3 regions of the Halalkalibacter flavus genome follow, and region 1 is predicted to be linked to each of the others. Evidence: riboswitches for the same ligand, from Rfam matches in the RefSeq annotation. Region 1 holds a riboswitch; each other region holds the start of a gene.
What was found. Region 1 has a riboswitch for lysine ahead of SAY88_RS18425 (Na+/H+ antiporter NhaC family protein). Riboswitches for the same ligand answer to the same signal wherever they lie in the genome.
Positions count from the first base shown of each region.

Region 2: linked by a shared signal. The riboswitch ahead of SAY88_RS02860 (aspartate kinase) and the one ahead of SAY88_RS18425 (Na+/H+ antiporter NhaC family protein) in region 1 are both predicted to bind lysine.
Region 3: linked by a shared signal. The riboswitch ahead of dapA (4-hydroxy-tetrahydrodipicolinate synthase) and the one ahead of SAY88_RS18425 (Na+/H+ antiporter NhaC family protein) in region 1 are both predicted to bind lysine.

Region 1 is NZ_JAWRVK010000034.1:1,462-12,469, reverse strand. Features, by position in the region: gene SAY88_RS18450 (M23 family metallopeptidase) at 1-126, shown strand, start outside; gene SAY88_RS18445 (MetS family NSS transporter small subunit) at 298-405, opposite strand; gene SAY88_RS18440 (sodium-dependent transporter) at 426-1,937, opposite strand; gene SAY88_RS18435 (hypothetical protein) at 2,243-2,515, shown strand; gene SAY88_RS18430 (PstS family phosphate ABC transporter substrate-binding protein) at 2,679-3,848, opposite strand; gene SAY88_RS18425 (Na+/H+ antiporter NhaC family protein) at 3,975-5,573, opposite strand; lysine riboswitch at 5,792-5,973, opposite strand; gene SAY88_RS18420 (dihydrofolate reductase) at 6,173-6,658, opposite strand; gene fbpA (Fur-regulated basic protein FbpA) at 6,952-7,125, shown strand; gene galE (UDP-glucose 4-epimerase GalE) at 7,194-8,219, opposite strand; gene SAY88_RS18405 (VanZ family protein) at 9,020-9,451, shown strand; gene SAY88_RS18400 (hypothetical protein) at 9,461-9,910, shown strand; gene SAY88_RS18395 (DMT family transporter) at 9,983-10,969, opposite strand.
Region 2 is NZ_JAWRVK010000003.1:65,754-76,761, reverse strand. Features, by position in the region: gene SAY88_RS02870 (TrkH family potassium uptake protein) at 1-758, opposite strand, end outside; gene SAY88_RS02865 (YslB family protein) at 1,152-1,547, shown strand; gene SAY88_RS02860 (aspartate kinase) at 1,589-2,830, opposite strand; lysine riboswitch at 2,948-3,135, opposite strand; gene uvrC (excinuclease ABC subunit UvrC) at 3,203-4,981, opposite strand; gene trxA (thioredoxin) at 5,118-5,432, opposite strand; gene SAY88_RS02845 (electron transfer flavoprotein subunit alpha/FixB family protein) at 5,681-6,658, opposite strand; gene SAY88_RS02840 (electron transfer flavoprotein subunit beta/FixA family protein) at 6,675-7,445, opposite strand; gene SAY88_RS02835 (enoyl-CoA hydratase) at 7,541-8,320, opposite strand; gene fadR (fatty acid metabolism transcriptional regulator FadR) at 8,334-8,927, opposite strand; gene SAY88_RS02825 (AMP-binding protein) at 9,028-10,707, opposite strand; gene SAY88_RS02820 (long-chain-fatty-acid--CoA ligase) at 10,977-11,008, opposite strand, start outside.
Region 3 is NZ_JAWRVK010000006.1:126,028-137,035, forward strand. Features, by position in the region: gene SAY88_RS06190 (M24 family metallopeptidase) at 1-325, shown strand, start outside; gene SAY88_RS06195 (DMT family transporter) at 499-1,434, shown strand; gene SAY88_RS06200 (hypothetical protein) at 1,587-2,051, shown strand; gene dapA (4-hydroxy-tetrahydrodipicolinate synthase) at 2,158-3,045, opposite strand; lysine riboswitch at 3,181-3,364, opposite strand; gene SAY88_RS06210 (aspartyl-phosphate phosphatase Spo0E family protein) at 3,435-3,575, opposite strand; gene SAY88_RS06215 (YhcN/YlaJ family sporulation lipoprotein) at 3,839-4,552, shown strand; gene SAY88_RS06220 (hypothetical protein) at 4,603-5,172, opposite strand; gene SAY88_RS06225 (hypothetical protein) at 5,290-5,472, shown strand; gene SAY88_RS06230 (Cof-type HAD-IIB family hydrolase) at 5,739-6,602, shown strand; gene SAY88_RS06235 (YbgA family protein) at 6,618-7,589, shown strand; gene cspD (cold-shock protein CspD) at 8,359-8,562, shown strand; gene SAY88_RS06245 (hypothetical protein) at 8,983-9,429, shown strand; gene SAY88_RS06250 (erythromycin esterase family protein) at 9,497-10,753, opposite strand; gene hisD (histidinol dehydrogenase) at 10,992-11,008, shown strand, end outside.

The DNA.
Region 1 (11,008 bases):
TTCCCTCCACATCTTCACTATGGAATGTACCGAGATAATGGGATTACGGAATGGTCTTTTGACCCATATCCATCTTTAAAGCAGTGGGAGCGAAAGGCTTATCAGGATCGAAAGAAAAAAAAATAAACGTTTGATTAAACAAGGGGGTGTCATAATGGGCCGTTTTTGACCATTTTGACACCCCCTAAGCAATGTGTGGAGTCGCTACAAAAAGCCTTGAGAGGAGTAGGTTTCTTCTCTCAAGGCTCGTAGCGAACGAAGCCAATACTATCTCTGACAGCGCGCCTCTCCCATTTCTTATTTCTTTGCTTTTGCTACCTTCACTGCATTGGCAATGCTCAGTCCTAATCCTCCCCAAATAATTAGCATACCAACAATCATCATGGTTACTGCTCCACCACTCATGATCGCTCAACTCCTTTCAACTAGTTTTTTGGAATATTTAAGTCATTTTTCTGCCATTTGCTTCTTGCAAATAAAAATCCGATCACTATCGCACCTATTGCTACCAGCCAACCCGATCCAATTAGAAAACTAGTCGAATACCCTTCATAGTTGTTCGTTATATTTTCAATTACGTTTTGGATAAACATGAATCCTAACACGATTGGTGTAATGATACTTAAACAAATTCTCCACCATGCCCCAACACGGAAATCAGAAACGCCATCTGCATGTGTTTGAAGCTCCGGCAGCTTTTTTACAAACCACGAGACAGCAATAACGGAAACAAGACCTGCAAATGCAACCCCGAATTGATTAATAAAATAATCAGCCGCATCAAGGAAGAACAATCCACCTTGAGTTGCAAACAATAATGAAATAACAGCTGCTAACCCACCGCCGAAACCAACTGCTTTGCGACGTGAGAATTTGAATTTATCTTGAACACCCGAGACAAACGTTTCAACGATCGAAATGAGAGAAGACAACCCGGCAAGTACGAGTGAACCAAAGAACAAGACCCCAAATAAGCCATTCATTCCCGGGAAGGTGTTAATGATCTCTGGAAAAACAACAAAGGCAAGACCAATTCCAGCATCAGCAACATCAGCTACACCAACACCAGATGCTTGGGCCATAAAACCAAGTGCTGCGAACACCCCAATCCCAGCTAACAGCTCAAAACTCGAATTACTAAAACCTGTAATAAAGGCATTATTTGTAATGTCTGACTTTTTCGACAAATAACTCGAGTACGTAATCATAATCGCAAATGCAATCGATAAACTGAAGAAGATCTGACCATAAGCTGCCACCCACACTCCTGGTGACATAATTTCACTCCAATTAGGCTTAAAAAATGCATCGAGACCTGTTAGAGCTCCTTCTAGAGTAATGGCACGAATGACAATGAGTAAGAACATAGCCACAAGTAACGGGATAAAGATCCGATTGGCAATTTCAATTCCTCTTCTAATTCCTTTAAATAATACACCGAGTGTTATAACCCAAACGATCACCAATGGGATCAGCACACCAGGAACTAGGGCTCCTATATCTCCAGGTGCCCCCCCTGAGACTACATCAATTCTTTGGAGATATTCCCCCATTAAAAAGCCACCAGTGTCTTCTCCCCACCTTTGGTTAAAGGCAAAATACGTGTAGGACAACGCCCACGCAATGATAACAGCATAATAGGTCGCTATAACAAATGAAATTGCTACTTGCCACCAACCGATCCACTCGGTTTTTTTGTTCATGCGTGCGTAAGTAAGCGGAGCTGAACCCCGATACTTATGGCCAAGCGTGAATTCCATAATGAGAAGAGGAATACCAGCAGTTATAAGAGCAAATAAGTACGGTAAAAAGAAAGCTCCTCCTCCATTTTCATAGGCGACATAAGGAAAACGCCAGATGTTCCCTAGACCTACAGCAGAACCAATGGCCGCCAAAATAAAACCAGCACGAGTTCCCCATTGTTCTCTCCCGTTCATTGACTTCACCTCTCTCGAAAATTTGATAAAACACTTTCTATACTTATTTATTCTGAATATTAACACTTTAGTATAAAAATTTTCTATTTTGTAGAAAACGCTTACATTTAAAATTAATCCTATTACGCTTTGCTACAGTGAAGAGGAAAAGACGGTGAGCAAGATTCATAAACCTATGCTTTTATAATTTCTTTGATTGTGTTTTTTCATGGGGAGTTGTCACACTCACATAAAGATTGAGTACGATGAATTAATATAGAATAATTTTGATAAGTAGTTAGAACGTTTAAAAAGGAGGTGGTAACTTGGCTAGATATAGGAGAAAGCCGGAAATTATTGAAGCTGTAAAGATCACCAGAACGATCACAATTGAAACTGCCAGTGGTTCACTTACAGGCAACCCAGGAGATTATCTTATTACAGATAAATACGGGGAACAGTATCCTTGTGATGCCAGGAAGTTTGAACAAACGTATGAACGGGTTAAAGATGGAAAAGACGTAACTACGTTTATTAAAAAGGCATTGCGTAAAGTCAAAAGAAAGTCGAAAGAATTCTTTGTGAAATCTCAAGGATAAAATTTAAGTAATCATTTACTATCCTCTTGAAACAAATAGATTGTTTCTACAAGAAGCAACATTGTTCAAACGAGGGTTTTCTTTTTGTTCTGAATCACTCTTATATGAAAAAAGCCTAGCCTCGAATGAAGCTAGACCTTTTCCGGCTATTATTAGCCCTTTTTCACTCACTATTTACTGCTACATACCCTGTCTCTTCGATAAGACGTTGTCCTTGTTCCGATAAAATCCACTTAAGCAAGACATCAACATTCGGATTGTCGCTTCCCGCTGTAATCGCATAAAATTCTGAAGCGAAAGGATAGGAACCACTGCGAATCGTTTCTTTATCTGGATACACGCCTTCTATTTTGAGGTGGCGGATTTCCCCGTCTTTCACCATCTCATTTGAAAAGAATCTGAACGTATATCCTATTGCATTTTTATAATTTTTGTAGCTAGAAACTTCTTCAAATACGCCTCCCATACCTGATACGACATCTTCAGTTAGGGGATCTGCAATTGGGACATCCTCCATAATCTTTTCTAATGCCGTTTGACTGCCACTGTCAGCTGGACGTTGGAACGCACGAATCGATGTATTCTCTCCCCCAACTTCACTCCAATTTGTTATTTTTCCTGAATAAATACCTTGTATTTGTTCAATTGAAAGCCCTGTTATAGGATTTTTTTCATTTACAAAAAAAACAAATGCCTCACGACCAATTGGAGTCATCTCTAGCTCGATCCCACGCTTTTGTGCTTGCTCTAATTGGCGTTTCGATGGAGCTGCAACAAAAATTATATCCACTTGTCCGTTTAGTAAATGTTGAAATGCCTCCCCTGTCTGGTTTGACATCACTTCACTTTGATGAACATTATATTCTTTTTCTGGATAAGTCGCTCTCGCAAAGGCAGAATAGACTGGATACAAAGCTGTAGCTCCATCGAGAATGGGGAGATCGCCTTCTAGTTTTACATTTGCAGGTTCGTCTAAAGCTACAACATTTGTATCATCATGAAATGGTTGATACCCATATAAATTATAATCTTGATCACTTACCGTCACGATACTTCTTTGATAACTTTCAAAAATCTCATACACAGCTATGGAAATGAGGCACAATGCAAGAAAACTCATTACCGTTATCTTCAATGTCTTTGGTTTTAGCAGACGGAAGATGACGACAACTGTTATCATCATTAAACTGACCGATACAACGACAATCAGTGGCGTATAAAAGGTTATCCCACCCATAAGCAAACTAATGACTGTCCCTACATAGCCGAAAAAACCTAGAACAACGACCATAATTAATGCGAGGATAAAATTGAGAACTAGGTTGGGTTTCATTGAAAAACTCCCTTTCAAACAATAAGTTATGATTCTACTTTCACTTTACCATAATCATACAATTTTAATAGCTTTCTTTTACGTAAAAAAGGGTCAACCTCAGTTAGAAGTTGACCCTTTAATGAATTATGCATTTGCACTCACTTTTTTTAAAACCATCACTGTTACAATCAGCAATGCAAAAGCGACCACTAAACTCAGTACTACGCTAGTCGTAAAACCTAATACTAGATAAGAAATCACTGTAATTCCAGCTGCAATAAGTGCATAGGGAAGCTGGGTAACAACGTGATCAATATGATGACTTCCTGCTCCTGTTGAAGAAAGAATCGTCGTATCTGAAATCGGAGAACAATGATCACCAAAGATCGATCCAGCTAGAACCGCTGCCATCATCGGTAAGATTAATGTAAGATCAATGACCGCTGCCATCTCACCAGCAATTGGAAGTAATAAGCCAAATGTACCCCATGATGTACCTGTAGAAAATGCTGCAAAACCAGCAATCACAAACAAAATGACTGGTAAGAACATTGGAGGAAGGTTTGACTGTTCAACAAGTGACGCTAAATACGTTCCTGTCCCTAGATCACCGATAATTGAAATAAGTGTCCATGCAAAGAACAAAATATAAATGGCTGGCAGCATTGACTTCATCCCAATAACTAACGAAGCTCCAAGTCCAGTACCTGATTTCGGCTTAAACACGTTCAAAATAAGGGCAATGGCTAAGCCGAACAAACCACCATATACAAGGGCTGACGCAACATCTGTGTTTTCAAAAATCGTCAGAATCGTTACATCGCCTTCTGTCCCTTCAATTCCTGTTGTCACCATAAAAAATACTGTACCAGCAATTAACGCAATGATCGGCCATACTAAGTCGCCAACCTTGCCTTTTTCACTTGCTGCAATATCATCTTGAGCACCAGGAATCGGGCCAAGATTTGCATTAAACAATTCACCTGATTTCATCGCACGTTCTTCATGAGCCTTCATCGCACCAAAATCAAGATTGAACCATGCTACAGCTAATACAAGCCCAATCGCTACTAATGCATAAATGTTCATAGGGACCATTAATAAAAATGCTTGCAATGCTTCATATTGAGTAACAGAATGCGTTGCAAAAATTCCTGCAATAATCGCTATAATGTAAGCCCCCCAGCTTGAAATTGGGGCAATTACACACATTGGAGCTGCCGTTGAATCGACCAAATACGCTAGCTTTGCACGAGAAATACGGTGTCGATCGGTTAACGGACGACTTACATTTCCGACTGTCAAACTGTTAAAATAGTCATCAATGAAAATAATAAGACCTAGAACAACCGTTAATAACTGTGCACCAACACGCGTTTTCACACGCTTCATTGCCCACTCACCAAACGCCCTACTCCCACCTGAACGGGTAATAAGAGCAGCCATCATTCCTAATAATAATAAGAAAAGAACGATAAAGAATTCCCATGTATTAATAGCAAACCCTTCATCAATAATCGAACGAGTCACAGTACCGAATGTAACGTGTTCCACATCAAAATCAAAAATGATACCCATCACAATGCCATAAATATTCGCGGCTGCTGCAAGTGGATTAAAATTATTAACCATGAATGCCCCAACAATAGCACCTGTACCAAGTGATAATAGCACTTTTCTAGTAAGAATAACCATCACAAGAGCTAATATTGGAGGGACTAAAGATAAAATAGATGATTCCATAATGATACCTCCTAAAAATGTATGGTAGTTACATAGATGAAGGACTAACTGCAATAGAAATATACAACTATGAGTGCTCCACTCTGACAACTGATACTAGGTGGAGCAAAGAGACATAACGAAAGATTCTTACTTGTTCCGTTACTAGTCCCTTTTCCATAGAAAAAAGCGATAGTGGATAACCCACTATCGCCTAACATCCGCGCGTGAATCCCCATAATCATGGTAGTCCTCCATAACTTGGCTACACCAAGTTATGACAGCTCTGCACTTATTCAATACAGATCCAGCAAAAGCAGCCTGACCTCTACTTCCACTTCGGCGACGGCCCCTTTCCCTTTCCCTCAACGTTGTCATCCTTAGAAAAGATACTCTTAGCAATCGCGCCTCTACCTCATCGTAACAATGAGGCACCTCTATTTAATTACCAATTATGGATGTTATCATGTTTCTTCTTTATTAGCAATGTTAATTTGAACCACCTAAAGTTCCTGTTTGTGTTGGTGATAAAGTATGGTATTGGATTTTATGTCCTTATCACAATTTTAATTCCATCATATTCGAGCCACCAAACTATTTCCTTACAACCCGTCAAACTATCATTTCTTTCTCTCATAGGTACGAAACTCATGACGATAACGATTTTTCTCGTCAACAATCCCTTCTTCGACAGAAACGACTTCCCACTCATTCTCATCAATTTCTGGGAAGAACGTGTCGCCTTCAAAGGTCTCATCAATGTATGTGACATACAACCTATCAACATGATCCCAAAAAAGCATGAACACTTCTGTTCCACCTATGACAAAACATTCTTCATCTTGCTTTACTATATTTAATACTTCTTCAATCGAGTGTACAACCGCACAGCCTTCTGCTTCATATTGTCTATCTCTTGTTAACACAACATTTCTTCGCTTTGGCAATGGTCTACCAATCGACTCGTACGTTTTTCTTCCCATCACAATCGTATGGCCTGTCGTAACTCTTTTAAAATACGCCAAGTCCGCTGGGAGGTGCCATGGCAATTGATTTTCTTTTCCTATTACCCGTTCTTGATCCATTGCAACAACAAATGAAATCATATGTACTATCCCCTTTTCTAACCTTCTTTTTGTTTTATCGTATCATAATTTAGCCGCTCGACAATATTATTGACCCAATGGTCAGAAAATTGCTCGGTTCTACGTAGAACAACATCACATCTCGCCACAAGCTGTTCTCCTGTATTTTCTTAATATTACCGGGTTAAAGCTTTTTACCTATTTTCCATAACTTTTCCTTTATTAAGGTTGACAATTACATACAAAAGAATTTATAATTATGAATGTAAACGCTTACAGTTTTGGTACTACTTTGCAAAAGGGGAGTGTTCGTATTGTCTTTGAAAACATTGTCTCAATTCGATAAGGAAAAAATTATCGATACCCTTTTAGAAAATCAATTTTTCAAAATGCCTGATGGCCGTCAATTATATGAAGCAACAGAAGAAGAGTTAAGATTACTTATATGCTCTGAACTTGAACAAGGTAATCACCATATATTTTTCTAACCAACTAATAAATTGGGATTGTCCTAAAAGGTCAAAAACAGACCTTTTAAGACAATCCCTTTCGTTACTTATTTATATCCATCAGGATTACTCTCTTGCCATCTCCACGAATCGGCACACATTTCTTCAATCCCTTTTTCTGCGCTCCAGCCTAACTCTTCTTTTGCCTTAGATGGATCTGCATAACAAATCCCTACATCACCAGGTCTACGCTCAACAATGGAATATGGCACGTCACGATTGGAAGCTTTTTTAAATGCTTCGACCATCTCAATGACACTATATCCATTTCCAGTTCCCAGATTATAGGCCTTTGCTCCTGTTGTTGTCACTATCTTTTCAAGAGCTTTTAAGTGACCTTTGGCAAGATCTACGACATGAATATAGTCTCTGACTCCTGTTCCATCTACCGTTGGATAGTCGTCCCCAAATACTTTTAATTCCTTTAACTTTCCAACAGCTACTTGGGTAATAAATGGCATCAAGTTGTTCGGAATACCATTAGGGTCTTCTCCAATTCTACCACTATGATGGGCACCGATCGGATTAAAGTAACGAAGCAATGCGATGCTCCACTCTTTGTCTGATACGTACAAGTCTCGCAAAATTTCCTCAATCATCAGCTTGGTACGTCCATATGGATTGGTAGCACTTAGCGGGAAATCCTCTAAAATTGGTACACGATCTGGCATTCCGTACACCGTTGCCGATGAACTAAATACGATGTTCTTCACTCCGTAGGATTGCATCAGTTCACAAAGAACCAACGTTCCTGTAATGTTTGTATGATAATAGTGGAGCGGAATTTCAACAGATTCCCCCACTGCCTTTAACCCTGCAAAATGGATAACTGCTTTAATGTTATGTTCTGCAAACACTTTCTCCAAAGCTAGCTTGTCCAACAAATCTACCTCATAAAACAGAAATTCCTTCCCGCTTAATTCTTTGATACGATCAATCGATTCATATTTGCTATTTGAAAGATTGTCAACGACAACAATTTCATACCCCGCATCTAACAGCTCTACACACGTATGGCTCCCAATATAGCCCGCCCCGCCTGTTACCAATATCACAAAACTCACTCCATTCATAAAGTCCCAAAAATAGAGGTCAAATACGTTTCCCTCCTCATTCTCTTGGTAATATCTTACCATATTGATAAATACTTTAATAGAAAGAGCACTGAAAAAAGTGTGGTTCCCCTTTTTCAGTGCTCTTTAAACAATGAGCGGAGCCGTTGCAATATTTTATGCGTTCTATAATGGGTTTCATAGGTGTAAACTTGCTTTGCACCGTCAGCTGACTTAGGAGGCTCATGTTCCTCTTAGAACGCGTGCAACGTGTGGAGCCATTACAACTTACTCGATTTTGCTAAAGAGTCTTTTACCACGGTCCTCTCGTTTTTTCCTTTTTCAGTAACCTCTACTACATCAGCCATTTCACCCATCCAAAAATCGATAGCCAAAGTGGAATACTTAATGCAATTCCCCAAAATAAACCGACAAATACATCTCCATCATACTGTTCCATCGAACCAACCTCCTCGTAGTATTAGTCTTGGCACATTACGGATGTTTCAAACGAGGAACCATTGCACATATGAAAATAAGTTTGAAAAACTGCTATGATGACTAAACTGCTAGTAATTGATCTGAAAAAGGTCGCCTTTTCTTTTTCAGTTCTATGCAATGTGCAGAGCCGTTGTCATGTTTATTAAGCCTTTTATGAGCGGGGTTCATAGGTGCAAACTTGCTTTGCACCGGCAGCCGACTTTAGGAGGCTCATGTTTCTCATAGAAGGCGCGCAACGTGCGGAGCCATTGCTACTTAATCAACTAAAAAGGTCGCCTTTTCCTTTTTCCGTTCAATCTAGAACATGGAGGTGTGTCTACTTGGCTTTATGGTTGTTCATAACTTGGATCATTCTATTAGCTATATTGCTTTTTACACAAAGTGCTAGTGATTTTTTTCGTCATGGACAGCTTCACTTTGCTATTACAACTGCCCCCCAATTTTCAGGCTTTTTCCATATGTATTCGTTTGTTGATCGAAGTATCTATTTTTCCATACAAAAACTTGGCCATTTTATTGCTTTTTTTATTTTGGCATTCTTAAGTACAATTGTTTTTCGAACAATCGTAGGCGCTCTGTTCTTTTGCTTCTTTCTCACATTTTCAACAGAATTTATCCAGCCATTTTTTAACCGAGACGGAAGATTGCTAGATATATTGATTAATGCGTCCGGTACCATGTGTTACTTATTCCTGTATGCCCTCTTTCATAAACGTAAATCGATAAACTTGAGCGAAGTTCAATCTAGTTAGGAGGATTTTATGATCAGAGCAGTTATTTTTGGAGTGTTTTTCGTCTTTCTTTGTGTTGCCATCCCTAGCTTTTTAGGCTTTTATCACAGTTCTAATCAAACACCAGAGAAAGTGACTGAACCACAAAGTGAACATCAGATTGAAGAGGAAATAGAGACAAAGTCCGAACAACACGACTTCAATGAACAAAGTGAGAATGATGAAGTTGAGGACCAACAACTAAAAAGAGAGGACTCTAGTGACGAGCTCGTTTTTTCTAATAGAGATGAGGCAATTGAAGCCGTGTTGGAACGGTTTTCACTGACCGAATTAATTAGCATTTTTACAAGTGTTCGTAATGGTGTTGATGATGAAAAGCGGGATGAATTGGTTGCGAAACTACAGGAGCAATTTACAGATGAAGAAATTGAGGCGTTAAAAGTTATTGGATTTGCCGAGTTAGAAAAAGTTCTTCAATGAGCATTTACATATGCCAAAAACGCCTAGAGCTCAACTCACTACTAGGCGTTTTCTTCTAATAAAATCAACGTTTTACACACTTTGTTCCTTCCGTAGTTGACCGAGTGGCGGTTGCTTTGTTTTCATCTTTTTAGTGAAATAACTATGCATAAGCATCCCGATCACAATAAGACTCATTCCGATCATTGCCATTCCATTTGGCAAAGGGGTCGATAGCAACGCGATCTCTCCCATTAACACAAAAAGAACTTGAGTTGATTGGGTCGCTTCAACTGCTGCAAGCTTCTTCTGGTTTCCTCTTACCCGGTCTGTTGCAATAAAAAATAAGGTCGTTGCAACGACGCCTGAACTTATGGCGACAATAAAGGATTGGAGAATTTGATCTGAAGAAGGAGCTCCAACCTGGATAAAAGCAACTAGACTGAGAACAAGCCAAAAAGGAATCGTAACTAATGTCATTCCGAAGACCCGTTGAAAAGTATCAAGCCGCCCTCCACAAACCTCCATCATTTTTCGGTTTCCAAGTGGATAGGCGACAGCAGCAAACATAACGGGCAGAACACCGATCATCGCCGTTTGCAAGGATACACTATTTGCATTCTGTAGCTGCATGAGAGCGACACCAAACAAGATCATAAGAGAAATACAAAATGCGCCTAAAGGAATTTTTTGACGGATTTTTTGAATTCCTTTGTTTGTTTGAACCGATTCCAAAAAAAGGGGAGCCAATAATGTTCCTGCTACGATAACTAATTGCCATGTTCCTGCTACCAGCCAACCAGGTCCATAGGCAGCTGCAAACGTAATCGGAGCATAAAATAAAACAAACCCAACAAAACTCCAGCCAAACCAAGGAATAGGATGCTTCCTAATTTCAACTATAATTTGTTTGACATTATTCCGAAACAAGACAATTAGAAATAAAAAAGGAAGCATAAAAAGAAACCGTAATGATGAACTCCACATCCAACTTCCTCCCGCTAGTTCCATCGAGCGGTTCAATATAAACGTAACCGCAAAAAACATCGCAGCAAATAACCCTAGTGTAATTTCCTTCATATTCTCACCTTCCAGAAGAAGCAATAGATATAGTATAAT
Region 2 (11,008 bases), on a different contig from region 1:
CTTTCAAGCGCCCAAATACCAATTACCCCTAAAACAAAAACTGCAAAATAAGTAGTAGTTGTTATTTTTGTAAATAAACTAAACTTGAAATTCTCATCTTTTTTTGAAAAGTACTCTTTTATTTCAAGTAGTACTGGAAATCCTATAGCTCCTCCAAAAATGAGCAATATTGTTACAAATTGAACGTAGTAATCATTTGCAAACGGAATTAGTGATTCTCCCGTTACATCAAACCCTGCGTTCGTAAAAGCGCTGAGTGATGCAAATGCCCCTTGATAGTAGGCTTGTCCGATCGTATCAAAATACCTAATATAATATGTACCAAGAATAAGGGCGCCTATTGCTTCAATAATTAAAGCTACGATTAATATCCCTCTCATTAAATTAACAAGTCCCGAAAAATTAATCTGGTTTTGGTCAACCATTATTAGCATACGCTGAGCAAAATTAATTTTTCGACCAAATAACATCCAGACGAAAGTTCCCATCGTCATAATACCAATTCCACCAAGTTGAATAGCCATAGCTAAAAAAATAATTCCGATGTAGCTATACGTTTCCGAAACATTTACAACCGTTAACCCAGTCACACTTACGGCACTTACCGAAGTAAATAAAGCTTCAGAGTATGTTAAAGTTACACCGGGCTGATGGGAAATTGGTAAATATAATAGAAGACTGAATATCACCATTGCAACAATATATGAAATAATGATGATCCTAAAAGGTGAAAGAAATTGATTCAACCCTGATTTCATTTTTTATGTACCTCCGATTTATTCGCGGTTAAGTATACCATTTTAAGAGGTGAATGAAAAAGGGCGGGGTTCCCCTTTTTCTTTCACCTCGAAGCGATGAGCGTAGCCGCCGTGATGCTTTAAGCCCAAAGGAGTGGGGTTCTCCTTTGAGCGCACGGCGTGTGGAGCCAGCGCCACTTCTTCGCTTTTTTTCAAAAAGGGCGGGGTTCCCTTTTTCTTTCACCTCTCCTACTTTCGTTCTGTATTCCAGCTTATTCCTTGTACCCAACAACGACATCGTTTATGATCAAAAAGTAAATATATTTCAAAGGCATTTGGAACGATAGTATACATAGACGATCGACAAGCTGTCTGATCATTTTGGCTTCAAAGTATGGAGAGGGGCATGTTTTTATGGAAGTTCGAACAGATCAATTTGGGTATGACCTTATTCGAAATGACGTTCTGCAAGACCTATTAGGTAAAGATCATGATGCCATTTTATATTGGATTGGAAGGTCGCTAGCCAGAAAATATCCAGTTTCAACAGTTGAAGATGCCATCCTTTTTTTTGAAAAAGCTGATTGGGGTAATCTTTCGAAACTTAAAGAGAAGAAGCAATTGCAAGTGTTTGAATTAAAAGGGTCATGGATGAACAATGATGATAAGCGGTGCTATCAACTAGAGACTGGCTTTCTAGCTCAACAAGTTGAAATGTGGTTAGAATGTATTAGCGGAGCTACCTATTCAAAAACGAAAGATAGTGTCCTTATTACCGTTGAAACAGATAAACGTGATTCAATTCAATAAAAAAAGTGAAGCTCAGTTAGCTTCACTTTTTTTACCTTTATTTACACTGTAACAACAGCTTCTTCAACTTGTTCTGCAAGCTTAAATTCTTCATGCAACATTTCTACAGCTAAGACCATATCTATCTCTTGGATAACGACAGACACTTTAATTTCTGATGTACTGACCATTTTTACGAAAATATCGTTTTTAGCTAAGACGTCAAACATTTTTGCTGCAACACCTGGATTGGATACCATTCCAGAACCTATGATTGAGACTTTCGCTAATTCTTCTTCAAACGTTACATCCTCAAATTGCAATTCATCTTGAGCTTCCTGCAAAACAGCAAGAGTTCCTTTTAATGAGCTTTGTGTAATGGAAAATGAGATATTTACGTGTTCGTCATCATATTGATTTTGAATAATAATATCCACATTCACTTGATTTTCTGACAATGTAGTAAATAGTTTTGATAATGTGTCTAGTCGATTAGGTAAGCCTTTTACCGTTACCTTTGTCACATCATTCTCAAATGCAATTCCTCGGACGATTAAATTTTGTTCCATCGATACTTCCTCCTCTATCATGGTTCCTACTGTATCTTCCATACTAGATGCAACCATAAGTGGTACATCATAATTCTTCGCAAACTCAACCGCTCGTGGGTGTAAAACCCCAGCCCCAAGATTAGCCATTTCAAGCATTTCATCATAAGAAATAGAGTGTAACTTTCTCGCTTTCTTCACGTAACGCGGGTCCGTCGTAAAAACACCTGTTACATCTGTATAAATATCGCAACGACTCGCCTTAAGAGAGGCTGCAAGTGCTACCGCTGTTGTATCAGAGCCTCCTCGACCAAGAGTGGTAATTTCACCGCTTTCACTGATTCCTTGGAATCCCGCAACAATGACAACCTTACCCTTAGCTAGTTCTGCTTCAATTCGGTCATTATTAATTGATTCAATCCGTGCATTACCATGACTAGCTTCCGTTTGCATACCAGCCTGCCAACCAGTTAATGAGATTGCCTCGATGCCTCTAGCTTGTAATGCCATTGAAAGCAATGAGATCGTTACTTGTTCTCCAGTTGTTAGTAACATGTCCATTTCCCTTTTACTTGGCGAATCTGTAATCTGGTTAGCCAAAGAAACTAATTCATCTGTAGACTTCCCCATTGCCGATACAACAACGACAAGCTCATCTCCTGCCAACACTGCCCGTTCTACTCTAGATGCGACATGTTGAATCCTTTCTACTGAACCTACTGACGTTCCGCCATATTTCTGTACAATTCTAGCCATAATCCGATTCCTCTCCTTGTTCCTCACGTTGTGATGGAATGCAAAAAAGCAACAATAAGGAAAACCCCCTCACTGTTGCATGTATACCAGTCCGGTACCACACTGCTCCCTGTTCTCTCGTGAGATAGTTCTCCACATACCACTTGGGTCTAGGTATGTGACAGCCCTATGCTTCTTCAACATAGGTCCAGCACTAGAAAGATGAGTCTTTCTTGCACTTCGGCGAATTCCCCTTTCATCCTTCTTCAACGAGCCTCATTACTCTCGGAAAGCCTACTATTGGTTTTCGCTCCTCTACCAATCACTTCGTTTGAAGTGTGGCATATTCAATTGATTAACATTCTAGCAAAAAATCAATCTAATCGCAAGAGATTATTTATCGTTTCCATTTAATGTTTCAACGATGGTTTGAGCTATCTTTTCCGGAATCGATAGCTTTCTTAACTCATCAACACTTGCTTCTTTCAACTTTTTCACCGATCCAAAATGCTTCAGCAGCTGGCGCTTTCGTTTTTCTCCTACTCCAGGGATATCATCTAATTCCGATTTAAAGAACGTCTTTGAACGAGTTTGCCGATGAAAAGTAATAGCAAAACGGTGTACTTCATCTTGAATTCGTTGTAACAAATAAAATTCATGGCTGTCTCGCTTAAGAGGAACAATAGCAGGGGGGTCTCCCATTAGCAATTGAGATGTTCGATGCTTTTCATCTTTTGCTAAGCCACAAACAGGAATGGATAGCCCAAGCTCGTCAACGATTATCTCTTGAGCAACAGCAATTTGGCCTTTTCCTCCATCAATAACGATTAAGTCCGGCAAAGGAAGAGACTCTTTTAAGAGGCGGACATATCTTCTGCGAATCACCTCACGCATCGAACCATAATCATCTGGTCCTTCAACCGATTTAATTTTATATTTTCTATATTCTTTTCTGCTTGGCTTTCCATCTACAAAACAAACCATTGCTGAAACAGGATCTGTTCCTTGAATATTAGAGTTATCGAACGCTTCAATTCGATATGGAGTCTGAATCCCCATTGCTTCCCCTAATCGATCGACCGCTTTTATTGTTCTTTCCTCATCACGTTCAATTAACGAAAATTTGTCTTTCAGTGCAATAGCAGCATTTTGATTTGCAAGGTCAAGTAGCTCTTTTTTCTTCCCTCTTTTTGGATGATGTGTTTTCACTTCTAACAGTTGTTCCATCAAGTCTTTGTCTACTTCATCGGGAAGTAATATCTCTGCTGGCTTTATATGTTCTTTTTTCATATAAAACTGTCCAATGAACGTCATTAAATCTTCAGATGCCTCTTTATAAAAAGGAAAAATGGAAACATCCCGTTCAATTAGCTTTCCTTGACGAATAAAGAACACTTGAACACACATCCATCCTTTATCATAAGCAAAGCCAAAGACATCGCGGTCAACGAGGTCACCAATCATCATTTTTTGTTTTTCAATAACGGTATCCATATGGGCAAGCGTATCACGTATTTCTTTTGCTCGTTCAAAATCCATATCTTCTGCTGCTTTCATCATTTTCTCAGTGAGCTGTCCTTTAATTTCATCATGGCCAGAGCGAAGAAATTTCGTAATATCTTGAACCATTGCTTGATTTTGCTCTTTTGTAACCTCTGACACACACGGAGCAAGACATTGTCCAATATGGTAGTATAAACAAACTTTATCAGGAAGCGTCCGGCATTTTCTCAGTGGATAAAGTCGATCCAGCAGCTTCTTTGTTTCATTTGCCGCTCCGGCATTTGGATAAGGGCCAAAATACTTCCCCCCATCTTTTTTCACTTGGCGAGTCGTAATCAGCCTCGGATGCTCTTCATTTGTAATTTTAAGATAAGGATAAGATTTATCATCCTTTAACATGACATTATATTTCGGGTCATGTTTTTTAATTAAATTCATTTCCAGGATTAATGCTTCAATATTTGATGAGGTAACAATATATTCGAAGTCAGCAATCTCACTTACAAGACGCTGTGTTTTTCCATCGTGTGAACCAGTAAAATATGATCGAACTCTATTTTTTAGTACTTTTGCTTTTCCAACATAAATAATTGTATTTTGCCGATCCTTCATTAAATAACAGCCAGGCTGATCAGGAAGAATCAATAATTTTTCTTTAATTTGACTCATCGTATTCCACCTCACCTTCTATTGTTCGCTAGAAGGCAAACAAATGCAAGTTAGAAAAACTGGAATTACACGAAATGTAAATAAAAGAAAAAGTGACCCCTTCATCCCTTTTCGAATAATGGAGTCACTCTAAGCTTTATAGATGTTTATTTAGAAGCTCAGCTAAAGCTTCTTTCGGTTGAAACCCAACTACTTGGTCGACAACTTCTCCATCTTTGAAAACAAGAAGTGTCGGGATGCTCATGACGCTGTATTTTCCAGCTGTCTCTTGATTCTCATCCACATCAAGCTTAGCAATTTTTACTTTATCGCCCATTTCAGAATCTAGTTCTTCAAGGACTGGAGCAATCATCTTACAAGGTCCGCACCACGGTGCCCAGAAGTCTGCAAGAACAACTCCTTCACTTGTTTCAGAAGCAAATGTTTGATCTGTTACGTTTACGATCGCCATATTAAAATCCTCCTTTTTTCCTTCACATGATAACTTCAGCACAATTATACCAAACACTTCCACTGCTGGCGAATTTATTGCTCACCCTTATTGTTTCCTGACTTTATCCCTTTTGATTCCCGTACTTTTTGTATTTTGCTTATTTCCGGAATCATTCCTCCCTTCTGCAACCACTAAAAAAGACGAAAATCAAAATGATTTTACGTCTTTTTTTCCACAACTAGCCTATTCCTTCAAACATTCTTCCCTTAACTTTTCACTAATACGTTCTTTAATTCTTCTGTTAAGATCGGTACTATTTCAAACAGATCACCAACGATGCCGTAATCTGCTATTTCAAAAATAGGAGCTTCTGGATCTTTATTAATCGCAACGATTACTTTGGAGTTTGACATCCCTGCAAGGTGTTGAATAGCTCCTGATATACCGATCGCAAAATATAAATCAGGTGTGACGACTTTTCCTGTTTGCCCAATTTGCAGCCCGTAATCGCAGTAGTCTGCATCACAAGCCCCACGGGAAGCTCCAACAGCTCCACCTAATAAATCAGCTAGCTCTTGAAGTGGTTCGAAGCCTTCTTTGCTTTTAACTCCCCTTCCTCCTGCCACAACTACATTTGCTTCAGAAAGGTCTACACCGCCTGTAGCTTTTCGTACTACATTTTTAATGGTTGTACGTAAGTCTTTGATTTCTACTGTAAGATTGGAGACATCCGCTTTTCGTGCAGGGTCCGGCTCAAGTGCAGCAATGTTATTCGGACGAATCGTTGCAAATACTACACCTTCCTTTACTTTTTTCTTTTCAAACGCCTTTCCTGAATAAATTGGACGCGTAAAAACAGAATCTTCTCCATCAAGTTCAACCGAAACAGCGTCTGAAACAAGACCTGCCTGTAACTTCATTGCAAGACGTGGCGAAACATCCTTGCCAATTGATGTGTGACCAAGAATAACTCCTTCCGGATTTTCAACATCAAACACTTGCAACAATGCTTGTTGATAGGCATCTGTTGAATAGCTTACCAAATCAGCATGATCAACAACGACAATACGATCAACCCCGTATTGAGCCATCTCCTCAGATAAACCGCTTACATTCCTCCCTAAAAGAACACCTACCACTTCTCCTCCATTGGCAACTGTTTTTCCTGCGGCTATTGCTTCAAACGAGACGTTGCGTAACTCTCCATCCCTAACTTCTCCAATGACAAGTACTTTTTTCGCCATATTGATCCCCTCCTATTTATATGACTTTCGCTTCAGATTTAAGTAATGATACAAGTTCTTTTACTTGAGCAGCAGAATCCCCTTCGAGAATTTTCCCTGCTTGCTTTTCTGGTGGTAAGAAGATTTCGACCGTTGTTGTTTTCGCTTCAACACCTTCTTCATCCAAGTCAAGATCATCTAAATCAAGTGTTTCCAATGGCTTTTTCTTTGCCTTCATAATCCCTGGTAATGAAGGATACCTCGGCTCATTAAGTCCTTGTTGCGCTGTAACAAGAACCGGAAGAGAAACGTCAATCGTTTCTTCGTCCCCTTCAACATCTCTGACAATTGTTGCTGTTTCATCAGCAACCGTCAACTTTGTGATCGTCGTTACTTGTGGAATGCCTAAAATTTCTGCCACTCTTGGGCCGACTTGACCAGAACCCCCATCTACAGCAACATTTCCACCTAAAATAATATCAGGCTCTTGATCTTTTAAATAAGCTGCGAGTAAAGTAGCTGTTGTAAATTGATCTAATTCATCTAATTCCTCACTGTCAATTAAAACAGCTTTATCAGCCCCCATTGCGAGTGCCATTCGTAGTTCTTTTTCTGCCTCTTCTTCACCAACAGTGATAACTGTCACTTCTCCACCATGTTCATCTCGCAAGACAATCGCTTCTTCAATTGCGTATTCATCGTATGGGTTAATGATAAATTCAACTCCGCTATCATCAATCTGGCCACCACTAATAGTAATTTTTTCCTCGGTATCGAATGTGCGTTTCATCAAAACAAAAATATTCATTTTCGTCCCTCCTAATATTCTTTTAAGATTACTAGTTTTAAAAGGTTGAAATTACCATTGTTATTATTCTATTGATAAATACCACTAAATCATGATTACTTCTTGTTTTTATTAAAGATTGGTTTGCGCTTTTCCATGAAAGCGTTAATCCCTTCTTTTGCATCATCCGTTTTAAATATTTGACCAAATAACTCAGCTTCACGAATCGAACCTTTTTCATGGTCATGAGGTTGATCATACAACAATAGCTCTAAAGTCATTTTGACTGCTATTTTGCTTTTTGCTGCTATTTTACTAGCTAGCTTTTGAGCTTCTTCTAAAAGAGTCTCTTCTGAAAATGTTGCATTCACTAGCCCTAGCTGCCTTGCCTCCAGACCGGTTATTGGGTCACTTGTTAAAAGCATTTCACAAGCTTTCGCTCTACCTACAAAACGAGGAAGCCTCTGACTCCCAGAAAACCCAGGTATTAGACCAAGCTGTAATTCAGGTAGCCCTAGTTTGGCATCCTCTGTTGATAATCGAATGTGGCATGCCATCGCAAGTTCCAATCCCCCTCCTAATGCAGCACCATGAATAACAGCAATAATTGGTTTAGAGAATTGTTCCATTCTGTCAAATAATTGTTGCCCACTTCTCGCAAGTTTTTCATGGTCTTCCTTGTCTGTTACTTGCGTAAACTCTTTAATGTCTGCACCAGCAGCGAAGAACCGTCCCTCTCCATTAATAAGAAGAACGTTTACCTCTTCCTTTGCTTCAAGCTCTGTCAAAGCTTGATCAAGTTCTTTCAAGACAGCTCTTGACAAAGCATTAGCTGGTGGCCTTTGTAATATAATTGTAGCAATCCGATTACTAATATTAACTTTTATAAACTCCACATTCTCACTCCTATCATGAAGGTTTCGAACGAAGTCCGCCGAGTAGCATTTTGTGAATTGGAACAGCTAACCCGCTTAAATCATACTTGCACTCTTTCATTACCCAGTTTGTCACTACCTCATCAATGGTTCCAAATATCATTTGCCTTGCTAATCGATTATCTAAGTCTTCAAGAAAAAATCCATTTGATTTTCCCTCAGTTAATAATTCATCTACTAACAATAAATACCCTTTTAAAATATCGTTAATTTTCAAGCGAAGATCTGTATTGGATTGACGTAATTCAAGTTGTGTAACGATCGCCAAATGATGATCTTGTTCTAGTTGTTCTAGATGTTTTGTAATGAGTAGTAAAAACTTATCTTCAATTGATAAATCTTCTGTAATCTGGTTACGAATAATCTGTACAAAATTACCCATTTTTTCCTCAAATAGTGATGTAAGTATATCTTCCTTATTTTCGAAATATAAATAAATGGTTCCGTCTGCCACACCAGCTTCTTTCGCGATTTTGGAAACTTGAGCTTGATGATAGCCGTGATTTGCAATCACTTTTACTGCTGCATCTATAATCTGATTATATTTAGGTCCTTTTTTCTTTCCCACTGTTGTCTCTCCTTTGCTGTGAATGAATATTCATTCATATTTCTTATTTTAGTGAAAAAGAAAATTAATGTCAATGATATCCTTGTAATTTTCGGTCAGATTAACTTGTTTTTTCTTTCCTTAGCTTTTGCTTTTCTTCGTCTATTAATACTCGTTTTAATACTTTGCCAACCATCGTTTTAGGTAATTCATCTCTAAATTCATACTTCCTCGGAATTTTATATGCTGCAAGATTTTTTCGACAATAAGCAGTTAACTTTTCTTCTGTTAACGTTGAACCTTCTTTTTTTACAACGAATACTTTCACCGTTTCACCACGATATTCATCGGGGATTCCTATCGCAACAGCCTCTTGAATGTCTTCATGATTATAGAGTACTTCTTCAATTTCTCGTGGATAAATGTTAAATCCGCCGGCGATAATCATATCTTTTTTTCGGTCGACAATATAAAAATATCCTTCTTCATCCATATACCCCATATCTCCAGTTAGAAGCCATTCTCCATTCATCGCTGCTTTTGTATCTTCAGGACGATTCCAATACCCCTTCATCACTTGTGGACCACGAATAGCTAATTCGCCAACTTCACCAAGCTCCGCCGGTTCTCCTGTCTCCATCGACAATATTACCGCTTCGGTATCAGGCCACGGAAATCCAATACTTGCTTCTTTGCTCTTCCCCCATACCAAATTACAATGAGTTACTGGTGATGCTTCTGTCAACCCATACCCTTCCACAAGCTTTCCACCGGTCAGCTTCTCAAAACGCTGTTGTACATCAACAGGTAATGATGCCGAACCACTTATACATGCTTTAATTGAAGAGAGATTGTACTTTTGAATATCGTGTTGATTAACTAAGCCAATATACATTGTTGGTGCACCTGGAAAGGATGTGATCTTTTTATTTTGAATAACCTTCAAGATTTGTTTTGGATCAAACTTTGGTACAATGTGTAGCTCATTTCCCATTGACAAGGTAAGATTCATGCATGTAGTCATCCCATATACATGAAAGAAGGGTAGTGCAGCTAGTGTTCGTTCTTTTCCCTCCTCTAACTTGTATAACCAATGGCGACATTGAATTGTATTGGCAACTAAATTTTGATGGGTAAGCATAACTCCTTTTGCAACACCTGTTGTTCCACCTGTATATTGCAATAGAGCAAGGTCTTCTTTTGGATTTATACATACATTTGGCCGCTCGTCTGATCCAGACTGTACTAATTGTACAAAGCGGTGTGTTTTCTCATTGTATAAGATGTCTACTTTTAATCCTGTATTCTTTTTTTGAATAAATGGGTAAAATAAGTTTTGTGGAAATGGCAGATAATCTTTGATAGCGGTTACAATTATATGTTCTAGTTTTGTTGATTTCCTGACCTTCATTACTCTTGGATACAATAAATCCAGACACAAGATGATCTTTGCTCCTGAATCAACTAATTGATGCTCTAATTCTCGTTCGACATATAATGGATTTGTTTGAACTACGATTCCACCAGCCATTAACGTTGCGAAATAGGCAATCACTCCTTGAGGACAATTAGGTAGCATGATGGAAACTCGTTCACCTTTTTGTAAGCCTAGCGTTTGTAATTGATTTGCAAAGCGCCTGACAGATTGATCGAACTCTCTATATGTAAGCGACTTACCCATGAATTCAAGCGCTACATGATCAGGGAAACGATGGCCAGCCAGCTCCACTAATTCGTGTAGAGAAAAATTAGGATACTCAATATTGAAGTTGGTATTTCTGTGTGGTAATGTTCTAGCCAATTCTTCTTAACTTCGTTTAACAAGTAAATAGCCTCCTTCTTACTCTCCTCTCATTTTATATTCATCCTCTCTCCTCCATTGTAATGAATGTTCATTCATTTTTAAATAGATTTTCAGTGATTTTTTTATTTTTCTTGCCTCGTTGATGATTTCGTTATTTGAAATTCGTTTTTTAAAAAAGTATCAGGGTTATCCAAAAGGAAGAAATACGACCTTTGGAATAACCCTTCTAAATAGAAATAATGATATATATAAAATTTCCCTACTTCTTACTCATTACTTGCTTTTTGTTCTTCTGCAA
Region 3 (11,008 bases), on a different contig from region 1:
TGCAGAAGAAGTTGAACGAATCTGGAGTAAAACAATTGGTAAACATGGGCATAGAAAAAGCTCCAGACTTGGCTATTCCGTTGGATTAAGTTTTCCACCTGATTGGGGAGAGCATACCGTTAGTTTCCGGCCAGGAGATGAAACAATCTTAAAGCCAAATATGACGTTTCATTTAATGCCAGGTATTTGGTATAACGATTATGGAGTGGAAATAACGGAAACGATTCGCATAACAGATCAAGGTGTTGAGCTTTTAACAAACTTCCCACGTGATTTGTATGAAAAGCCGATGTTATCAATCATATCAGATGAGCATACGTCTTAAGGAGCAAGGTGACTCATGAGGCAAAGCATACCTCTTGAGTCAGTTTTTTTTGTGTTTTAGCACAAGTGTAAGGGGTCTCATTTAAAAAATTGTTACGTAACACGAAAAAATAGTGACCTTACATATTGGTGGTGGTAAGATACAACTACGGAATGTAGAGAGGACGGTTTGCTATGAAAGAAAAATCTCTGCTATTCACATATGGCATTGTCTTTTTTGTGATGATTATTTGGGGATTAAATGTTGTTATGTTGAAAGTGTTAGTAGAGGCATTTCCACCAATAACAATGACCGTATTTCGAATTATGGCTGCAGGAGTGGCAACAGCTGCTATCATTCTCGGAAGTCGAATTATGAGAAAGCTAACGAAAAAAGAATGGAAATACACGCTTTTAGGAGCGCTTTTTGGCGTTATTGCTCATCATTATTTCTTAGCAATGGGCTTAACAATGACAAATGCTTCGAATGCTGTTTTAATTTTAGCGCTTCTTCCGCTATCGACTTCGATCCTTGCTGTTATCTTTCTTGGTGATCGTTTAACGAGATGGAGGATCGTCGGAATAGGTTTAGGGTTTATTGGTGTACTTTTTATTCAAGGCGGGGGAGGAGATAGGGCTATATCTCTAGGTGAGATGTATATTTTTATCGCAATGTTCGTTCAAGCGATTAGTTTTATTTATATTAAAAAAGCGACTGCAACTTTAGATTCAAAACAAATGACAAGCATGATGCTGCTAATTGGATCAGTTGGACTTCTTGTCATTAGCTTTCTGTTAGAACCCGGAAGTTTTGGAAGGATGATAGGCGCACCATTAGGCGTCTATGTTATCTTTTTTGTTTCAGCGATTGTCGCTACTGCGGTTGGGCATTTTTTGTTTAATGCTGCAATCCAAAAAATTGGAGCAGGGCAAACGGCTATTTTTAATAACTTTGTACCTTTTTTTGGGTTAATTAGTTCAGCTATCTTTTTAAACGAACAAGTATACTGGTATCAAACATTTGGATTTATTTTTATTGTAGTCGGTGTGTTATTTGGAACTGGTTATATTGAGAATGCATGGATGAAACAAAAAACAATATCTAAAACATTACAGAAAAAAAGCGTGTAGTAGCATTTTTCTTAAGTCTCCATTATTGTAAAGAAACATTATATATCAGTAAAAAACCAAATCGAACGCCGGTTTGGTTTTTTGCTGATATATAAATAATGATATTGGACACTTTAATAATAATAAAAAGTTGATTGAGGTGAAATTGTCATATGATAACAAAAAGACATTTCTTGTTTAATATGGGTTTAATGATTCCATGGTTATCTTTAATATTTATAGGGAAACGGAATATAAAACGTTATTCTTTTGCGGGGTTTTTTATTATTGTTTTTGAGATTATCAATCACTTGTATGGACATAAGCGGAATTGGTGGAAGTTTTATGATAAACAAAAATCATTTCTTAGGGACGAACTTCCTTTTAGTGTTGGCCCCTATATGCCTTTATCTATGTGGATACTTAAATATTCGTTTGGAAACTTTAAAAAGTTCGTTCTCCTTAATGCTCTAGCTGATGCAATTTTTGCTTTTCCGATCATTGATGTTCTTAAAAAATTAAAAATTGTACGTCTCAATCAATTAAATCATCTTCAGTTTTTTATCTACTTACACTATAAAGCGTATTTATTATATGGGGTGCAGTATTTATATGAGAAAGCAAAAGGATTTAGTTGATTTATCTACTATGAGGTTCATTAAGCTCCTTGTAAACATTCAACGTTATGACATTAAGGTGAATAAAACCCGCTCAGAGTGATCTCTGAGCGGGTTGGTCTATTAATTAGCTAACAAAAAAATTAATGTTTGGTTGTACAACTGATTGTAGTTCTTGTTGTTGCTCAGCCGTTAAAGGAATAAGAGGTAAGCGAACAGGGCCTGCTTTGATCCCTTTCATTTCCATTGCAGCTTTTACTGCTGTTGGGTTAGGTGCCATGAATAGAGACTTCATCACTGGGAGAAGTTGACGATGCTGCATAGCAGCTGCTGTCACTTGACCTGCTTGGTAGTTACGAACCATTTGCTGCATTTCGTTACCAACAATGTGGGACGCAACGGATACAACTCCGGCTCCACCAATAGATAACATAGGCAATGCTAAACTATCATCTCCACTATATACAGTAAAACCTTCAGGAGCGTGTTCAATGATTGTTGCAATTGCATCTAAATCGCCACTAGCTTCTTTGATTGTGACAACATTAGGTAGCTGTGCTAAACGTAATGTTGTTTCTGCATTCATATTGACTGCACTTCTCCCAGGAATATTATAAAGCATGACAGGAAGTTTCGTTGCATTTGCAATCGTAGAAAAATGCGCATAAATTCCTTCTTGAGAAGGCTTATTGTAATAAGGTACGACAAGCATGATTCCATCTACACCGATTTCTTCAGCCTGTTTTGTAAGTTCAATTGAGGCTTGAGTATTATTTGAGCCTGTTCCAGCGATAACTGGAATTTGGCCATTTGCTGTTTCAACGACAGTTTTAAACAGCAATAATTTCTCCTCTGTAGAGAGAGTAGGAGACTCTCCTGTCGTTCCAGCTACGACGACTGCATCCGTTCCATTTGCGATAAGATGTTTTACGAGCTCTTGTGTTGCAGGTACATCAAGTTGTCCATGTTGATTAAATGGTGTGACCATTGCCGTGATAATACGACCAAAATTCATCCAATTCACCCTCAATTCATAAATAATTTTCCATATACGCAGGGGAAGATGGGCTACTGGGAGGCACAAAAAAACAACAATGAGGCCTCTACTCATTGTTGTTAGGTTTAGCAAATGCAGCAAAACCAATTCAATGTGTGAGATAGCCCTCCATATAGCAATTTTTGCTATATGACAGTACTGCCCTTATTTAGAACAGTCCCAGCTAATGAGACATGAGATCTCATTAACTTCGGCAAGTATCCCTTTCCAATTAGCATCTTCAGATCTCATTCTCCTCCGCTAAAGTACTTTTGATCCTTGCACCTCTACCCTCACTTCAATGTATGAAGTAAGATATAACGTAATTTGTGTCTACCTTACCAAATGTTTACGATGTTTGCAATGCTTTAATGAGAATTTCTTTGTAATAAATTTAAAAGCTTGTCCAGTTCTTGACTACACTCAACGGTTACTTTTGCTGTCATTCCATACTTTTTAGCAAGGTTCAGCATTTGTAATCGTTTTTGCTCAATTTCTACACATATCATATTGCACTCCACCTCAAAAAGAATGAACAAACAGACGACTTGATTAGGCTGAAATGGGAAAGTAGCGCTGATGTGTGTCTAAGCAAATGTCTATTTATAAAAATTATTATACCCATTAGAAGTATGTTGAAAAGTGTTTCTTCTAAAGTAGTCATAAATAGATGAAATTAGCAATAAAACGACAAAAATTGCAAGTTGATTTCTAGATATTTTCAGGTTGAGATGTGGATTTACTTCGCACAATAAAGGTAGGAGGGATTCCAATGAAATGTGTAGGTTATTTGGTCATCACGGCCGCATTATTAACAGGATGCACCATACCTCAAGAAGCGGAAATGGGAGCCAGCCCTGACAGGAATGAAGGTTTTAATGGGTATGGAGTACAACAGGTGCGTGCTCTAGAAGGACCTATTAGTGATATGATGGTCCCAGATCAATCACCAAAAGGGTTAACAGATCCAGTACGTCATTTAACAGACAGAGGATCATATACAACGCGGCACCGGAATTTGAGTATGAAACATGAGGGACTTAATCAACAAGGAGCCCGAATTCTTAGTAATCGTCCTGGTGTTTTGCGTGATAAATACTCATACAGCAACGATCCTCATGTTGCGCGAAATAACAATGGAATGAGGAATCAGCAAGCGACAACAGAAATAACGAGGGAGATTGAGACGCGTGTTGAATCATTAGAAAATGTTAGGGATGCCCATGTTATGACAGATGGCAACCATATTGTAATTGGTGTTGAGTCAAGAGAACAAGACCGAGTAAAGCTAAAAAGGTTAGTGGAAGATGAAGTACGACAAATAACCGACCTTAGAAATGTCCGTATTACAACAGATCGAAAGATGATTAACCGAATGAATGCTGTCGAGCATCATGTTGGTCTTGATAAACCATTTGATTCCATTGGTGGAACAGCTGGGGAACTAACTGATTTAGTGGATGATGCAATACACGGTCGTAGATAAAAGCAGGGAAGAAAAAATCCCTGCTCTTTTTGTGTGTAACACAATTCTGATTAATGAATTCCGAAGTCTTCAGTGACTGAAAGGAATTCACGTTCCATTAATTTATGCGACAAAATTGCATTTTCGTAATAGACACGTGCGTTTGTCACTTGAAGATGATGAACAGGATCTTTAATGTCTTTTAAAATTCTCTCCAATGCATCAAGTTCCATTAATGTTGAAATATGTACATGATGCATACTATCAAACGGTTCTGGTCGATTTAAATCAATGAATTCAGAGCTCTTATCGCGAATGTTTTTTATTTTACTTAACGTAGTGTCGACATCAGCTGATTGAACATTTGGTTGATCAAAGAACGGAGCGATCTCTTCTAACAAGGTGGCAGTGTCACTAATATAATGTCCGGCTTCTTCTGCATAAGATTGAAGCGCAGTATAACGAGGAACCCTTTGTTTGTTTTGATCTCTAATACTAGGAGGGGCAGGGACATCATTTTGATAATGAGCTCTAAATTGCTGAGCTTCTACATCACCTACAATATCTGCTTCCGAATCGGCTCCGCAACTTGCAAGAATCAAACTGGTTCCAAATAAGATCAAGACATGTTTCTTTTTCAAGGTGCATCTACCTCCGATATACAAACGTTTCCCCTAGTATGAATCAAGAAGGAAAAAGTATGCATTAACGTTAAAGTTCCTCCGTATGATGTAGCAAAGGGAAGAGGAGGAGCGCAAATGTATACTGCATTATTAATTATTTCAATCTCTATTATATTTCTGTTGTTTTTGGGGTTTATGATGTTAGGGAACAGGGTTGCGCATACACTCGAATATTTGCAGGCGAAAGAAGCAGATCAAGAACTCGCTGAAATTGAGGAAATGATGAAGCAATACAATAAAAGAGAGAACGATAAATAAAGGAGTTGTCCCAAAAGCCAGAATAGAGAAGGCAATGGCGCCGTTCGCTACGCGCCGTGAGTGTGTAACCCAATCCTCTCAAGGCTTTTAAAAGATGTAGCGACTCTGCTCATTGCTTCGGGGGTGTTTCAAAAGGTCAAAAACAGACCTTTTGAAACACCCCCTTAATTATAAAGGTGCCTTTTTAATATGTTGTATTTCTTTATATGATATAGTAAAAGGATTAAAAATAACTTAAAGAGACAATACATAGGAGTGGAAATACATTGGTTAAATTAATTGCAATTGATATGGATGGTACATTACTTGGTGACGCGCATGAAGTAACAAAAGAAAATGCTAAAGCAGTGAAAGAAGCGCAACAATTTGGTGTTGAGGTTGTTGTTGCAACAGGACGAGATGAAAGAGAAGCTCGGTACCCATTAAAGCAAGCTCAAATTACCTGCCCTGTTATTAGTGTGAACGGAGCACAGTTTCGAGATAGAAATGAAACCCTATTATCGACGATCCCACTTCTAAAAGAAAATAGCAAAGAAATATTTGATATGTTACTTACACATGATATTTATTTTGAGTTATATACAAACAGAGGAACATTTTCTGATAACTATGAAAAGGCAATTCAAGCAGTTATTGACTTTTTCGTTTCATCAGGTTCTGATGAGGATTTTAAAACATTGCAAACGATGGCTAAAGAGCGATTTGAGATGGGATCGATATCTTTAGTGGGAAGTTATGATGAGCTACTAGATCAAGAAGATACGGTTATTTTAAAAGTATTAGCGTTTTCAAAAGACGAACAGAAACTAAATGAAGTAAGGGAGAAGCTTCATGAAATTCCAAACATAGCAGTTAGTGCCTCTGCTCCAGATAATATCGAGATTACGAATATTCAAGCTCAAAAAGGGATCGCTGTACAAGCTTATGCTAAACAACTAGGGATTTCCATGAATGAAGTAATGGTTATAGGAGATAGTTTTAATGATGTATCCATGTTTAAAGTGGCAGGATATAAAGTAGCGATGGGAAATGCGGAACAAGCGATCAAAGACCTTGCTGACTTTGTAACAAAGCAAAATGATGAAGATGGAGTCGCATTAGCCATTCGAAGGCAACTGAATGATAAGTAGATAAGAGGTGAAGGTGTGCGGACATTTGCTAAACCGAAAGTGGTAGTCAGTAAATGTATGGAGTTTGCTGCTTGCAGATATAATGGCGATCAAATAAATGAGCCTACCGTTAAGAAGCTAGCCGACTATGTTGAATTTATCCCTATTTGCCCAGAGATGGAAATTGGTTTAGGAACACCAAGAGAAGTAGTTCGGCTTGTTTCCAATGGAGATGAAAATAAATTAATTCAACCGAAAACGAATGAAGATTTGACGCTTCAAATGACGGAGTTTTCTAATGAGTTTCTAGAGGATATTGGTGAAGTAGATGGATTCTTGTTGAAAAATCGTTCGCCGACGTGTGGAATAACAGATGCAAAGGTGTATAGCGGAGTCGATAAATCTCCTGTTATTCGAAATGGTAGTGGAATCTTTGCTACTCGTATTGAGTACTTCTTTCCATTAAAGCCTCGTGAAGACGAGGGGCGACTTAGAAATTTCATTCTTAGAGAGCATTTTTTTACCCATTTATTTACGATTTCAGAATTTCGATCTGTTAAGCAAACGAAGAGCAAATCAGAACTGATTCTTTTTCATGCAAAGAATAAATACTTATTTATGGCTTATGATCAAGTCAAGGTGAAACAGCTTGGAAGAATCGTAGCCAATCATGATCACTTTTCCATTGAACAGATAATTGAAAATTACGAACGTGCACTAGATGAGTTGTTTATTAATCCTCCAAAGTCAACCTCACATATGAATGTTTGTCAGCATGTATATGGTTACTTTTCTAAACATCTTACAAAAGCTGAAAAAGATCATTTCTGTCAGTTGTTAGATCAGTATCAGAATCAAAAAATTCCATTAAGCAGTGTGCTTGGGATTCTTCATTCATGGTGTCATCGCTTTGAAAATGCATATTTATTAAATCAAACATATTTCGAACCTTATCCTATAGGGCTAATAGCAATTAGTGATTCTGGGAAAGGAAGGGCTTTATCGTAGGTTGGCTTTGTGTCAGCCTATTTTTTTTGCTGTCTGTGTCATTTTTTACATTAATTTCATAAGAATGTATTAATACAATAACAAAAAAGGTGTTGACTGATATAGAACAGTTGATATATAATAAAACCAAGATAAAGAGAAGAAAAATTCAAAATATTAAACAGAAGGGTGAGAGGGAAATGAAAAAAGTAAAAACAAATTCATCACAAAAGCCAGTGGAAATCAAGGAAGATCAATCGATTCTTGAATCTATTAACGATTATTATAGCCGTAATTAAGAAAAGAAAAAACAGTTCAGAGCTTCTTTTTAAAGAAGCTCTGTTTTTATTTAGTCTTCTGTTATGATACAGATCCTGCAATTGGGTGATATTTATACATGACTTTCCAAATTCAGGACATTTTTTAACAAAAGAATGGAAAGTTACTTGCAATCTACAAATAAATAGGCTATAGTTAAATTAACGGTCGTCAACTTCAGTTTAAAAGGTAGCGCTTTTCATTCAGCTGGCGCGGTCAAGGAGCCGCAAGGATGAACGAGAGGCAGGGCTTTCATCGTCTGGAGATTGATTGATGGATCCTTATATTTTTCCCATTAGAAACAAATTGCATCAATTAGCAGCACATAAAAGAGTTCAGTATTCACATGTTATAAGGGATATTCACTCGATTCGTGGTTGATGTTCCTTATAATATGTGAATTTTTATTTACCTCGGATTGTAAATACGATTGCATATTAAGTAAATAATTTTAAGATTGGGGTTTTTTAGCATGGCACAAACTGGTACAGTTAAATGGTTCAACGCAGAAAAAGGATTCGGTTTCATTGAAGTAGAAGGCGGAAACGACGTATTCGTACACTTCAGCGCTATCACTGGCGAAGGTTTCAAATCACTTGACGAAGGTCAATCAGTTGAATTTGAAATTGTAGAAGGCGACCGTGGACCACAAGCAGCTAACGTAGTAAAACTATAAATTGCTTTTAAAAGGCAGTGTCTCAATTATGAGACATTGTCTTTTTTTGTTTGTTCTAAGTTTAATAATAGGAGTTATGGATAAAGCGAATAAATGTGGCATGATTTAAAAAACGTGAATATAATAGTATTGTAAGGGCTTACATTGTATTGGTTGACGTAAACGAATAGGAACTGAAAAAGAAAAAGACCTTTTTCAGTTCTTCGATTAAGTAGCAATGGCTCCGCACGCTGCACGTCAGCTAAGAGAAACCCTCTCATAACTGACTTTAAAAAATGCAGCGGCTTCGCACATTGCTTCAAGGGAACTGAAAAAAAGAAAAAGACCTTTTTCAGTTCCCTTGGAACAGTCTATTGTTTCGGTTGAGTGTATACACATTAGTAATACCTGATTCGTACAATAAATGTGAGGGGTGTTCAAATGGAAGCAACGCATTATGATGATTTATCCATTTATGTTCCTAAAAACCAATTAGATAAGCTAATAAATGGGGTACTCCAAGATAAATATCGAATTTTTTGGGGATTCAATAAAGGGAGAATGATCTTAAACATTTACAATAGTGAAGTAAACAATAAATTAATCTTTAAAAGACATAAAGGGTTTCTTGAATTAGTAGAGGCGAAGCTTAAAAGTCCCAATGTATTAAAGCTATTGGACAATGATATTGACTTTACAATGAAAGCAGCCTCAAAAAATAGTAGTAACGTAAAAAGAAATAAAGAGACTGTTTATAACGAGATCGACCATTTTTTAATTGAATTGTCTTATTTCAAAAAAATTGGTGACGAGCAATCAATTAATAACATTAAAGATAAGTTAGCTGAGCTCACTCATGAATGGAACAGGCTAACATTATCCCGTTAGGAGGTTTATTACAGACAAAATGACCCGTTACTTTTAACAGACGTACGGGTCATTTTGTAAGCTGTTATTAATTAAACAAGGGGGTTAATGCTTTTGTTTGTTCAAGATGAATAAAAGCGTCATAACGCTCCGAAATTCTTGAAGGAACATAATTGCCTAAGTGTTCGTATTGGTTGTTGTAGACGACGCCAATGGCTCTATGACCTATTACTTCAGAAAATAAGGAGTGATTCGCCTTATTAAACATGATAAATTTATCGAATGCACCTGCTTGATGTAGCTCAGCTTCCCAACTTCCAGTTATCGCTTTAGGGACGTCCATTTTTTGTGCTTGTTTCCCCCATTTTTCACCTGCGATCACTGTTCCTTCGTACGTTCCAAAGCCAATCGAATAAACTTGATTAACTCCATACTTTTCTCGTGTTAACTGTCCAACGTTCACCATACCTTCTTCCGCCATATCTGTTGCACGGGCATCTCCAATATGTGTATTGTGTTCCCAAATGATTCCTTTTGCATTAGGACCATAGTAATTCGAAATTTGATCGAGCGCTTCAACCATATGTTCGTCCCTAATATTCCATGATTCGCTATCATTGGTTACCATCGTGCGGTAGTAGCTTTCTGCATTCTCTACAGCAAGTGCATTCATTTTAAGGTTTAAATCGGCTTCTGCGTCCTTTTCATAAATCGAACGATTGCTATGCATGGATTCTAGAAGGGTTACGAGTTCTTCAAAACAATCTTGAGCATAAAAAGTAGCCGAAACACCATACATTTGCATTTCTTTATGATACGGTTCAAAACAGGTGAAAGCTTCTTTTGCCTTTTCTAGATCAGGTGACTCAATTCTTTTAAGATAATCTACAATTTCAGACATGGACTCCCAAAGGCTATACACATCAATGCCGTGAAAACCAATTTTATCAGTTGCTTCTTTACCAGAGTTATAATGTTTTAACCATTCAAGGAATGAAACCATCTCAGCGTTAGCCCACATCCATGACGGCCAGCGTTTAAATGAGGAAAGAGCATCTGTTGCACTAGAATATGAATTTTTATAACCTTTAATGTATCGGTTTGTTTCATAACATGAAGGCCAATCTCCTTCTACTGCAATGAATTGAAATCCTTTCTTAGAGATGAGCCATTTTGAAATTTCAGCACGTAATGAATAAAATTCAGATGTGCCATGAGTAGCCTCTCCTAAAAGGACATAGTTTGCTTGGCTTGCCTGTTGTAATAATGGCTCTAATTCTTCTAAAGAATCAAAACGCTTGGCATGCTTTAAAATGGCTTTAGTAAGGTCCATCGTCTTTATCATAATTGTACTCCTTATTAGTGTAATTTTGTTTGATATTACTTGTAGTATGGAGAAATTACGACACAAATTAGTCATTTTTTAAAAAGAAAGGGTTTACAGATTATAAAAACGTGTTTATAATTTGACTTGCATACGTATTCAAATTTAAATATTTTTTATATTCAAGATGTAATGAACAAAATTTTTTATTTGATTATTTTTGAATACGTATGCAAAAAAGAAAGGGAGAGTGAACAAAATGGCTACTTTTTTTAA